One region of the Caballeronia sp. LZ043 genome, then DNA from elsewhere that is predicted to be linked to it. Evidence: predicted binding sites of a transcription regulator. Region 1 holds the regulator's gene; each other region holds the start of a gene.
What was found. The regulator LexA, encoded in region 1, represses DNA repair genes until DNA is damaged. The targets are predictions, from matches to a motif close to ACTGTATNNNNATACAGT.
Positions count from the first base shown of each region.

Region 1 (4,136 bases):
GCGCCGCGCTGAAGGTCAGCCGGTACGAGGCCAGCACGCGCGGCGACGTGACCGCGCGGACGAACTGGGCCCAGTCGAGCGTCGCGGTCTTCGCGAAGGTGGCCGCAAGCGGAATCAGCACCACGAGGCTCAGATAAGCCAGCGTGATGCCGAGGGTCAGGCCGAAGCCGGGCAAGGCGCTCGGCTTCCTGAATGTGAGGGTCGTCATCCTTGAGTCTTCCTTTTGCGCCGGGGGAGGCGCGTGCTGCCGGGTACTGCATGAACGACGCGCGGCGTCATGAGTGCGCCGCGTCGCCGGGACCTGTCCTTACTGCGGCTGATAGATCGAGTCGAACACGCCGCCGTCGGCAAAGTGCGTCTTCTGCGCCTTGGCCCAGCCGCCGAACGTATCGTCGATGGTGTAAAGCTTCAGCTTCGGAAACTGCTTCGTGAGCTCGGCCGGCACCGTCTTCGAACGCGGCCGATAGAAATTGCGCGCGGCAATCTGCTGGCCTTCGTCGCTATACAGATACTTGAGATACGCCTCGGCGAGCTTGCGGGTGCCGTGCTTGTCGACGACCTTGTCCACCACCGCGACCGGCGGCTCCGCCAGGATGCTCACCGACGGCACCACGATCTCGAATTTCTCCGGACCGAACTCCTTCAGCGACAGAAACGCCTCGTTCTCCCACGCGATCAGCACGTCGCCCTGACCGCGCTGCACGAAGCTCGTCGTTGCGCCGCGCGCGCCGGAATCGAGCACGCCTGCATTCTTGTAGAGCTTCGTCACGAAGTCCTTCGCGGTCTGCTCGTTGCCGCCCGGCTTGTGCTGCGCATACGCCCACGCGGCCAGGTAGTTCCAGCGCGCGCCGCCCGAGGTCTTGGGATTCGGCGTAACGATGGACACGCCCGGCTTCGCCAGGTCGTCCCAGTCCTTGATGTGCTTCGGATTGCCCTTGCGCACCAGGAACACGATGGTCGAGGTGTACGGCGAGGCATTGTCCGGCAGGCGTTTCTGCCAGTCTGCGTTGACGAGGCCCTTGCCCGCGAGGGCGTCGATGTCGTACGCCAGCGCGAGGGTGACGACATCGGCCTGCAGGCCGTCGAGGACCGCGCGCGCCTGGCCGCCGGAGCCGCCGTGGGACTGCTTGAAGGTGACGGTCTCGCCCGTCTCGGCCTTCCACTTCTTCGCGAAGGCCTGATTGAAGTCCTGATAGAGCTCGCGCGTCGGATCGTAGGACACGTTCAGGAACGATGTCTCCGCGCTCGCGGACGCCGCCATGCCGATGCCCGCCGCTGTCAGCGCAGCCGCCGCGAGCAGGCGTCGCGCGCCCCGACCCAATCCCCATTTCAAGCTTTGCATTCCCCGTTCTCCGTCTTATCGAATTGACGGAATCAGTCTAACGACGGGTCTATATGATTAGAAATAATCGTTTGTCACTTTTTTATACGTGAAACTGCTAAGAAGCTTATTCCTCTACGTAGAAAGGGTGGCTGGGGCTCGAACGCGCTCGCTGCGGGCCTGCACAACCGAACTTAAAGTAAAGCTTGAAAAGCGCGGAATACTGTATAAAAATACAGTCACCTGTCCATCCATACAGTGCCCCAGGGGTCCGAGCCAGTGAACAAGACATCCAAACTCACCGCGCGGCAGCAGCAGGTGTTCGAGTTGATCCAGCGCGCGATCGAGCGTACGGGCTTCCCGCCCACGCGCGCCGAGATCGCCGCCGAACTCGGCTTCAGTTCGGCCAATTCGGCCGAGGAGCATTTGCGGGCGCTGGCGCGCAAGGGCGTGATCGAACTCGCGGCGGGCTCGTCGCGCGGCATTCGCCTGCTGAGCGACTCAGCGCGCATCGAGCGGCCGGAAGACGTGCCGCATCAGTTCACGCTGCCGCATGCGAGCATCATGCAGCTTTCGCTGCCGCTGGTCGGCCGGGTCGCGGCCGGTAGTCCCATCCTCGCGCAGGAGCACATCTCGCAGCACTACGCCTGCGACCCTGCGCTGTTTTCGAGCAAGCCGGACTACCTGCTGAAGGTGCGCGGGCTGTCCATGCGCGACGCGGGCATTCTCGACGGCGACCTGCTGGCCGTGCAAAAGCGCACCGAAGCGAAGGACGGGCAAATCGTGGTCGCGCGTCTGGGCGACGACGTGACGGTGAAGCGCTGGAAGCGTCATCGCGATGGCGTCGAACTGATCGCCGAGAATCCGGACTACGAGAACATTTTCGTGCGCTCCGGCAGCGGCGAGTTCGCGCTCGAAGGCATCGCGGTCGGCCTGATTCGCTCCGGCGAGTTCTGATATTCCGGCATACGCGGTGGTGAGCGTGGTGAGACCAAGCCTCAGAAAAGATTGGAAGTTTTTATGTTTCGCCTGTCTCACTGAGACAAGAAATGTCCTGGTAATAGCGGAATATCAACTCACCAACCGCAGCGACGCTCACCCGGGCGTTCAACCGAAAAAACCAGCATGACGGCCACCGTTCGCGGCGGGCCGCTGTGCGCCCTATCGTCTGGAGAGTCACCATGGAACGTTTCGCCCGCTTGTTGCCCTTCCGCCAATTCGGCCGTCTGCGTCATCTGCGCACGCTGATTTCGTGCGGCATGCCGCGCGCCGAAACCACGCCGGATCTCTTCGAGACGGACATGCCCGCACTGCCGTCGCGTCAGCCGGCGTTTGCGCGGGTTTCGCTGAACAGCGGCGTGCATGCGGAAGCAGCCGAACGCGCGCCGGTGCGCGTGTATCGCGGACAATCGCGCGTGATCCTGGTCGGCAAGATCGATGAAGTGTCGCGCATGATCGACCGCTGCATCGCGGAGGAAAGCGCCGGGCTGGCGGGCGGGATCCTCGCGTAAGCGGGTTCCGGCAGACGCCGATTTCGGGTTCGCGGGATTTATCGGGCCCTTGCGCGGTCAATCGGGATTCACGTTCCGCGCGAGGCCCTTTCACCGCATGTCCCGCACTACCCGCTCCATCCTGACCGCGCTCGTCGTCCTGATCGTCATCGGACTGCTGGGCTATATCTATGCATCGCCCTATATCGCGTTGAATCGCCTCAAGCGCGCAGCCGATGCGCGCGACGCGCAGACGGTCAATGAATACGTCGATTACCCCGCGCTGCGCGCGAGCCTCAAGGAGCAAGTCGCCGCCTTGCTCACGCGGCGTGTGGATATCCAGAAAAACGGAAATCCGCTCGCCATCATCGGCGCGATGATCGGCGCGGCGGTCGTCGGTCCGCTGGTGGACACCTATGCCACGCCTGACGGCGTCGCGGCCATTCTCAACGGCATCCCGCCGCGCGGCACCCCCGGCGAACGCCCGCCGCCGGCCGGAACGAACGAGGCGGCGGTTTCATCCGCAGCACCGGCATCGGGCAGCGCCGCCCCGACACCCGAAGCCGCGCCGAAACCGCCTGCCACCACCGCGGGCTATCGCGACTTGAATACCTTCGCCGTGACCTATCAGCACGGCGCCGGCGACGCCCGTTACTCGGCCATCTTTCATCGCGATGGCCTCGTGTCATGGAAGCTCGTCGCGGTGAATCTGGACGGCTGAGGCGTTTCTGAAGCGTCGCTGAAGCGTCGTTCAGGCGCCCGCTTCCGCCTTCACAGGCCGGGCCGCCATGGCGGCCTCTTCTTCCGCCTCGGTCGACTCACCCGCCTGACACACTGCGACCAGAATGCTGCACTTCACGCGATCGAGCAGCGGCGTGTTGCCCGCGCCCATCCACCAGCGCGCGAGTCCATTGCGGCAGCGGTGCCCGACGACCACCAGATCCACGTTCAGCTGTTCGGCGAGCGCCGCAATCTCGTCGATCGGATGGCCGAACGCGAAGTGTCCCTGCGCCGGCAAACCGCGTTCGCGCAACCAGTCGACGCCTTCCTGAAGGATGTCGCGCGCGGCATCCTCGAAGCGGCCACAGGCCATGTCGGTGAGCAGCCCGGCGCTCTGTGCGATGCTCGAGCGCATGTCGACGACGGCCAGAATGTGCGTTTCCGCCTTCAGGTCGAGCGCGAGATTCGCGCCCTGACGCAGCGCCTTGCGGCCCTCTCTGGAGCCGTCATAGCACAGCAGGATTTTTCGATAGCTATCCATCTTGACCTCCCTGGCCAGACTTGCCCTTGACGCCTGCGCTCCGGACCGGAACGAGGCGTGTGAT
Region 1 is NZ_JARUXT010000001.1:1,354,407-1,358,542, reverse strand. It holds gene cysT (sulfate ABC transporter permease subunit CysT) at 1-208, opposite strand, end outside; gene QCE64_RS06110 (sulfate ABC transporter substrate-binding protein) at 308-1,342, opposite strand; gene lexA (transcriptional repressor LexA) at 1,601-2,278, shown strand; gene QCE64_RS06100 (hypothetical protein) at 2,503-2,832, shown strand; gene QCE64_RS06095 (DUF2939 domain-containing protein) at 2,930-3,532, shown strand; gene QCE64_RS06090 (universal stress protein) at 3,563-4,072, opposite strand.

Region 2 (4,136 bases), on a different contig from region 1:
TTCTTGCTTGGCCTGCACGTGCGCGCGCACGACGCCGGCGAGTGAACACTCGTCGGTGATCGCAAGGCCCGAATAGCCGAGTTGCGACGCACGCAGCACAAGCTCCTCGCCGTGCGATGCGCCATGCAGAAACGAGAAGTTCGTGAACGCGAAAAGCTCCGCGTAGTCAGGAAGCGTTGACGAAAAGAGATCCACGGCAACACCACCGATTATCCAAACAGCCCGTGGAGGAACCAGCGGACTTCTTCCGTCTTCACGCTCGGTCGTTCACGGTAGATCCAGTAGCAGCTTTTATCCGCGGCCTCGGCGACATAGTAGTCGCGCGACACCAGTTCACCGTCGTGCCACCCGGCCTCAATGCGCTCGCCCGTCGAGACGAGTTTGAGCGGGGACCCGTAGAACGGTCGGTGATGCTTGATCATTAGCCGCACGGGCGCGTCAAGCAGCCACGTCGGCCGGGGAAGTTCGGCGGGAGGAGGGCACGCTTTCGTTGCCGCCTGCACCGGTACCCACTGATTCGCATGTTCGGGGCGATGGTCCGAAGTCGGTGCAGGCCGCAAGACGCTTTCGGCGCCAAGCCGCGCGACCAGCAGTTCGAGCAAGCGATTGTGATCTTGCGCCGATCCGCCGGGCTCAGGGAACAGCGAGTCGCTCGGCGGCTCTGCCGGCTCCACTTTCGATGCTGTCAGGCGCAGGGCAATCACGGCTGCCTCAAGTTCCATACGGCCGAGGCGTTCCTTCAACAGACGAACGAGATGCTCTTCCTGCCGTGTCGGCTCGGCAAGCGCAATATCGATCGTCGTCGGCTCGATCGCCTGACGGCCGCGTTCATGTTCGAGCGTGATCGTCGCCTGCGTGAGCGCGAGCTGCTGCGCGCTCAACCAACCGCACAACTGCACGATCAGCCGTCGCGCGGAAAACAGAATCGCTTCCGCATGCTCGACGCGATCAGGCAACTCGGTGCGCGCGCTGAACGAAGGCGGCAGCTCCAGCCACTCGTAGAGTTCCGGTGACAGGCCATAGGCGCGGTCAAGCGAATCCAGTAAATCCACTCCGCACCTCTTTTTAAGTCCTGCCCGTGGCAGGCGACGAACATCGTTGAGCACTTGACAACCTAGGCCGTTGAACCAGTCCCCAAAAGACCGAACTTCGGGGACCACCATGAAAGGAAGCTCCCCGAGACTGCGTTCAAGCGAGGCCATTTTGAGTACCCGCCGGCGGCCGCGTTTGGCGAGAAGCCACGCGCCTTGGCCCGTAGGCGCGACGCTCATGCGGGCGGTCACGCCGATCGTGTTGACCGTCTCTCGGATCTGTCGGCAAACGTGTCGGATGCCGCCGAACAGACGCAGACTTGCGGTCACGTCCACGACGATCGTTTCTTCTTCCCGCACCGCTACCTGAGGCGAAAAGCGCAGCAGCGCGAACGCGACTTCGCGTTGCACATCAAGCTCGCGCGTGGGGCTGCGGTCAAACATCAACGCATCCACCGCGAGCGTCGTGACGCCACCGCGCTTCATGCCTACCATTACCCCTGCCTCTCTTGCCACCTGATCAAGCACAATGACTTTGTCACGTTCGAGCACGACACAGCCGTGTTCAGCCCGAGGCGAGTACCTCGGCCGAAACACCTCCAGCGAAAGCCGGGGCAGGAAGATGGCGACGAACACGGCCATGAGGGCTGAGCAGAATCGGTGAAGGTTGAAGGTGGATGGAGAGTTGGTCGGTGCGCGTGGGTCCTCGTCTCTTGATCACGTCGACGACGATTCCGCCATCGGCCGGCCGTATACCGAGCCGTAACGTCGCAGGCGATGAATCCTGGGCAGCGGCAAGCGGTCGGACCAGAATCAGGAGGGTTTCCGTTGCTTGTGCCGCCAGATGCAAGCGCCGCAATGCTTCAGACCGGATATGCTGCTGCCAGACGAGTAGTGCACCGCAACTTCGTGCGTTCAGCACACGCTCGGCGCACCAAAGGGCGTCCGCTGTCTTGGGCGCGCGCAACATCATGAGCTTGTCCAGCGGCACGCCCAGATAGGCGAACGCCAAGCTGTTCGGCACGTGCGGCGCCTGTAACAGGGCGACTGGCCGTTTGCTTGAGGCAACGAGTGCAGGGTTGAGCAAGCGCATCTCTCCGATGCCTGGCTGTTGCACCAGTAATTCCACCAGCACTCCAACCGGCCAACCGCCACCCGGCAGTTCCGCCGACAGCGCGGCGTAGCCGGTATCGATGGTTTTGCCATGGGCACGCGCGAGCTGAGACCCACGCCAAAGCGCCGGGTGAATCGACTCGATGTGTTTAGGCAAAGCGGCCATGGTCGGTAATAGAGGGGCGCGAAACCACTGTATAAATGTACAGTATCGAGTGTAGCGCAGAAATCGGAGCGGTGATCTGCACCTTTTATTTAGCCGCAGAAACTTGACCCCTATGCTTGCTCCGAGACACCGACGCCCGAGGTCGACGACCCCGTCGCCAAGCTGTGCGAGACGTCTGGCGACATGACGATTGATGAGGCTGTTGCCTATGCAAATGTCGGCGAGCCTTATTTGCAAGAGAATGGCTGACCCGTGGGGGCAGGGTCGCCCGACGAGTTCAAACCGTTGTCGGGCTACGACAGTGTGGGGCCGCCGCGACTACGCCTGATGGGATCGATCGCGCGGTGAAGCGGAGTTGCCTGCAGCGCGCGATCGATTCAGGTCGTTGAAAGTGAGCAAGCCAACCGCACTTGCGTACAAGCGGGCAGTCGAAACGGCTGATTTCGCGAGGTGGCGAACGGAGCCGACGAAGGCGGCTAGTATGTTAAGAACACACGAGGAGTGCCATGGATCTACCCGATATTGACGAGCTGAATGGCGCGCGGGCCGACCTCTTGTGCTTTCTGGTGGCGACGCTTGCCGCCTCGCATGCGCTGACACAGGAGTGGCGGGTGGATCACGCCGTGGATAGCTGCCGCATTTGGCTTAAGCGAAACCTCATTACGATGAGCTGGCCGGAGCGCGTGCGCATCGGACAATTGGCCCTCAAAATTGCCCGCCGTGACCTGAAGAGCGCAGGGATCGCCCTCCGTCAATCCGATGTACCGGTGCTCTTCACTGGCGACATGGGGTTGAACCATGCGAGCACGGTGGTCCAGAAGATGATGAAGCTGTGCCGCGAAGCAACCGGCACGGCAACATAGACGATCAGGCAAACAGCTGAACCTTACAGGAGGCGGCAGTGTGCTACTCGGCGCAGATCCAGGCGGACTATCGACGCTACGTGAAGATGTTTGGCGCACAGATGGATATCCGCGAGTTCGCGCGTCTGTTCTGGGAACGCGCCGAAGGCAGCAAAGCCAAGATCCCGAAAGCGATGGAGGACGCATTTCTTCATCCAGATAACGACGACGAACGCCAGATCAAGGAATTCATCGATCGTTTCAACACAGGGCAGGCGAACACCCTCGAACAGGATCTTTTCAAGCAGCGCACCCGCCTCGCCGATGCCGAGCGTGCGTTACAGACCAAGGTCACGAAAGCGGCGACAGAAAGCCGCCGTATCGCCACCGATAAGATCGATTCCGCTCTTCGTCGCCTCGACGACCTGCGGCGCACAACACCCAAGGATCGCGACTCCCGAATCTTTCCCGGACACTATGCGCCGGTGCTGATCATCGAAAACGGGCAGTACGTCGTGAAGCCGATGCGCTATCAATGTCGTATTGCGGGCAAGCCCGAGAACTATGATCGGCGCTTCCCCGGCACGTATAACGCCCGTCGGGATAATCTTGAAGGGTTCTGGAAGCCATGTTTTGGCCATACGCACGGCATCATGCTGGTCGACGTGTTCTATGAAAACGTCAGCAAGGCCAAGATGGAAGGCACGCTCCTGGAATCGCATGAGCAGGACGAGAATGTTGTCCTGGAATTCCGTCCGAACAACGGCCAGTTGATGCACGTCGCCTGCCTTTGGTCGCGATGGGCTGCGCCTGGGGAGCCTGATTTACTCTCCTTCGCCGCGATCACCGATGAACCGCCGCCTGAGGTCGAAGCGGCAGGCCATGACCGTTGTATCGTCCCAATCAAGGCGGAAAACATCGAGGCATGGCTGAGCCCAGACGGATCCGATCTCGAATCGATGTATGCCATTCTCGATGATCGCG
Region 2 is NZ_JARUXT010000057.1:177,997-182,132, forward strand. It holds gene QCE64_RS37330 (error-prone DNA polymerase) at 1-195, opposite strand, end outside; gene QCE64_RS37335 (DNA polymerase Y family protein) at 210-1,673, opposite strand; gene imuA (translesion DNA synthesis-associated protein ImuA) at 1,597-2,310, opposite strand; gene QCE64_RS37345 (hypothetical protein) at 2,817-3,173, shown strand; gene QCE64_RS37350 (SOS response-associated peptidase family protein) at 3,212-4,136, shown strand, end outside.
Region 2: imuA (translesion DNA synthesis-associated protein ImuA) is a predicted target of LexA. The motif match lies at 2,337-2,354, and genes of this name have one in related genera.

Region 3 (4,136 bases), on a different contig from region 1:
CGCACGACGGGGTGCGTCACCGGCTTGACCTGGGCAATCTGTTCCGCCGAAAGATTCGGCCGCCACGGGCTGCGCTTCTGCAATTCGGCATACTTGGCCAGATAGGTATGCTCGGCCACGCGCCCGTCCACCGCTTTTTGCAGATGCGCGGGCAAGCTGTCCCACGCGAGATGCTGGTTGGCGAACAGCGTGTCGCCGCCGACCGCCGGCAGTTCCTGCGCATGCAGCAGCGAGCCGAGGCTCGGCTTGTCCTTGTACGACAGGTCCGAATGCCAGAAATGGCCGGCATCGCCCAGGCCGATCGGCTTGCCGTTCTCGGTGATGTTCGAGACGATCAGCACTTCCGGATGGCCCGCGAGCCCGAACTGATGCAGCACGTGGATCTGCAGCGGCCCGAAGCGCTTGCTGAACGCCACCTGCTCGTCCGGCTTGATGCGCTGGTCGCGGAACACGAGCACGTGGTAGTCCAGGTGCGCGCGATGGATGCGCGCGAAATCAGCTGCCGACAATGGCCGCGACAGATCGAGCCCGAGCACTTCGGCGCCGAGCGGGGCATCGAATGGACGGATCTCGATGGGTTGATCGGCGGCGGATGCCTGAATGTCGGCGTCTTGAGAAGCGGTCAGGGTCGTCACGGTCGAATGGTTCGAATCGGTCACTTCGGGGAAGCGAACAATCTAGCGTGCGGCACAGCAGCCTACAACGAAGCATCTGACATGTGCTTATCTGCGCGCGTCATAAGCCTGTCGCGCCGGCTCACTCGCCGGGGGCGTCGAACGGCAGTTCCACCTGCATCGGTTCGACGGGCGCGCTCTCGTCGTGGCCCGCCAGCGCGCTGACGCGCACGCCGAGCAGACGAATGCGCCGTTCGAGCACGATGCGCTTCAGGCATTCGGTCGCGGCGCGGCGAATCTCGACGGGATCGGCCGTCGCGACCGGCACGGTCAGGTCGCGCGTGACGGTGCGGAAGTCGTCGAAACGCAGCTTGATGCCCACCGTGCGGCCGACATAACCCTTGCGCTGGAGATCGTCGGCAACGCGCGTGCAGAGCGCGGTGAACTCGGCGGACAGCGTCGCACGGTCCTGCTTCGGATGGAAATCGCGCTCGAAGGTGGTTTCGCGGCTCATCGACTTCGGCGTGGAGCTGGTGACCACGGGCCGGTCGTCCTCGCCTTGCGCGATGCGGGCCAGCCACGCCGCGTAAGTGCGGCCGAAGTGCGTCTGCAGCAAGCCGGGATCGGCGGCGGCGATGTCGCCCACCGTATGGATGCCGAGCGCCGCCAGCCGCTCGTTCGCCTTCGGCCCGATGCCGTTCACCTTGCGCGCGGCGAGCGGCCAGATGCGGGTGGGCAGGTCGTCCATCGTCAGGATGGTGAGGCCGTCGGGCTTGTCGAGTTCGGAGCCGATCTTCGCGAGCAGCTTGTTCGGCGCGATGCAGATGGAACACGTCAGCCCGGTGGCCTCGTGCACGGCATCCTTCATGCGGCGGCCGATCTCGGCGGGCTCGCCGGGCAGGTCGCCGACATCGATATAGATTTCATCGATGCCGCGATTCTCGATCTGCGACGTAAAAGTGGCGACGGCCGCCTTGAAAAGCCGCGAGTAATGGCGGTACGACTCGAAATCGGTGGGCAGCAGGATGGCGTCCGGCGCGAGTTGCGCGGCCTTCATCATGCCCATCGCGGAAAACACGCCGAACTTGCGCGCTTCGTAAGTTGATGTGGTGACGACGCCCCGCCCCGCGTAGTCGCGCAGCCGCCGAAAGCGGCGCGTGCCGTCGGGCAGCGTTTCCGGCGTGGCGCTGCGGCCGCCGCCCACGACCACCGCCATGCCCCGCAGTTCGGGATAACGCAGCAGCTCCACCGATGCGAAGAACGCATCCATGTCGAGATGCGCGATGCGGCGCGGCGCCGGATGCGGAGCTTGCGGGTTCATCGGCGCGGCCGGTGCGCCGCGTCCGATGCGCAAACGACAGGTTTCAACGCATGGAACATGGGAGTGCGCGTTGCGCGGCGCTGCGAAACGAGGGATGGCGCTACTGTACATTCATACAGTGATTTGCGCTAGGGAGGCTGTTAAACGGCAGCAGGATCGCTTACTGAAAATGCCCGTGACACAGCATCCAAAGGAAGACAAACCTCCCGGCTGGTGATGGGATGATGATGAAACCCGCCAGGCGCAACCTCGGCGGCGAGGTACGTTATGGATATGAGAATCGAAAAGCTGGCGTTCCAGACGCCGCCCGCTACGCCGTCGCGGGGCGGGCACGGCTCCCGTTGCACGCTTGCGCGCGGTCAGGACCATCGCCGCTGAACGCCCGGGCCAGGAGCGTGCCTCACTCCGGCGTCCGCTTCTCCGCGAGCGCCCGGCGGCAATCGTCGAACACCTGCCGCACGACATCCGATTGATAGTTGAGGTCTTCGCTGTCGAGAATCTCTTCGACGGCATCCCGCGCCCAGTCCGCTTCGAGCAGCGCGCAATGCTGCGTGGCGATGTCCCGCGCGATGGCCGCGAGCTTGGCGATGGTCAGCCAGTCGGCCAGCCGCTGATGCCGGTCCAGCCACTTGTGCGCCGCCTGCACGTGGAAGGTGGCGGCCGGCCAGACACCGTTCAGGTAGAACGCGCCGAGGCTGCCGCACGTGAGCCAGCAGAGCAACTCGATGCGGTCGCGGGCACTGAGGGTACGGGGCACATCGTTCATGGCGGCCTTCACGAAGACGATCGATGAATGCGCGAAACGCGCGGCGTTCCGCTTGAAAACCCGCTTTGAAACCGTATGAAAGACGATATCACGGGATGGTGCGGCGCGGCAGTGCGTTCACGCTGCACGGCCCCGCCGACAGTGCGCTGGCGAACGCTGATGCATGCCATGGGAAGCGCATTGCGCGTGCCCGCGCGCGCTCATTCTTCGCTAATGGACGCGGCCTAATCTGCTTCTGTCGGCCCGCGGTACAGGCCATTAATCACGACGGGAGTCCATCATGTTCGAACGTTTCTCGAAGTCACTCGGCAGCTTCTTTTCCAGCCACGACGCGCAGGAAGACTATCTGTCCTCCTCCACCGATCTCGCCGACCTCGAACGCCGCATGCGGCAGGTCGAGGAACAGGATCATTCGTACAGCATGCATTTTTGCGGCGAGATCGGGCATCACGGCGACCGGCGCTGAAACCTGCGCGTGGCCCGGTGCGTTACCTGGTGTCCTCGTGGCCGGCCTGTCCGAGCATCACGGTCCAGCCGAGCCCGCGCACGTTGCGAATCACGCTCGCGCCGAATTTCTTGCGCACGGAATGGATGAGCACGTCCACGGCGTTGCTCTCCACTTCCTTGCCCCAGCCGTACAGCCGGTCTTCCAACTGGTCGCGCGAGAAGATGGTGCCGGGACGTTCGAGCAGCGCATGCATCAGCGCGAATTCCCGCGCCGACAGCACGCCCGACGTTTCGCCACAAGTGAGCGTGCGCTGGTCGAGATTGAGGTTGATGGAATCGTCGCCGAGACGGGACACCGCGTAGCCCGCCTTGCGACGCAGCACGGCGCGGATGCGCGCGAGCAGTTCCGGCATGTCGAAGGGTTTGAGCAGATAGTCGTCGGCGCCGAGATCGAGGCCCTGGACGCGCGTATCGAGGTCGTCGCGTGCGGTGAGGATCAGTACCGGTGTCGCGTTGCCGGCCGAGCGCGCCTGCCGCAGCAGTTCGATACCGCTCATGCCCGGCAGGCCGAGATCGAGCAGCACCACGGTGTAGTCGGCGGCGCCCAGCGCCTCGCGGCCCGCCTGGCCGTCACGCACCCAGTCGACGGCATAGTCCGCGTCCTTCAAGGCCCGCATGAGGCTCGTGCCGATCTGGATGTCGTCTTCGATGAGAAGAATGCGCATGCTCTACCCCGCCCCGTGAAATCCAACGGACCGCACGGCGCCGCCATGCGGACAGGAATGACGCGCCTCGCGCGCCGGCATTGCAACGGGACGATGCACCCCGCGTGTCCCGCAGCGAATGCATTGTAATCGGCGCAAATTGCGCCGTCTCGCGCCGTCTCGTTCAGGCGCAGACGGGATCGGGGGCGGTCAGGTTTTCCGTGACGGCCTCGGTCACGAAGCCGATCGACGCGACGATCCCCGATTGCCCGTCATCGCGGTTG
Region 3 is NZ_JARUXT010000004.1:227,356-231,491, reverse strand. It holds gene QCE64_RS28775 (TauD/TfdA family dioxygenase) at 1-626, opposite strand, end outside; gene dinB (DNA polymerase IV) at 757-1,935, opposite strand; gene QCE64_RS28765 (hypothetical protein) at 2,336-2,701, opposite strand; gene QCE64_RS28760 (DUF3563 family protein) at 2,982-3,167, shown strand; gene QCE64_RS28755 (response regulator transcription factor) at 3,190-3,873, opposite strand; gene QCE64_RS28750 (ATP-binding protein) at 4,037-4,136, opposite strand, start outside.
Region 3: dinB (DNA polymerase IV) is a predicted target of LexA. The motif match lies at 2,038-2,055, and genes of this name have one in related genera.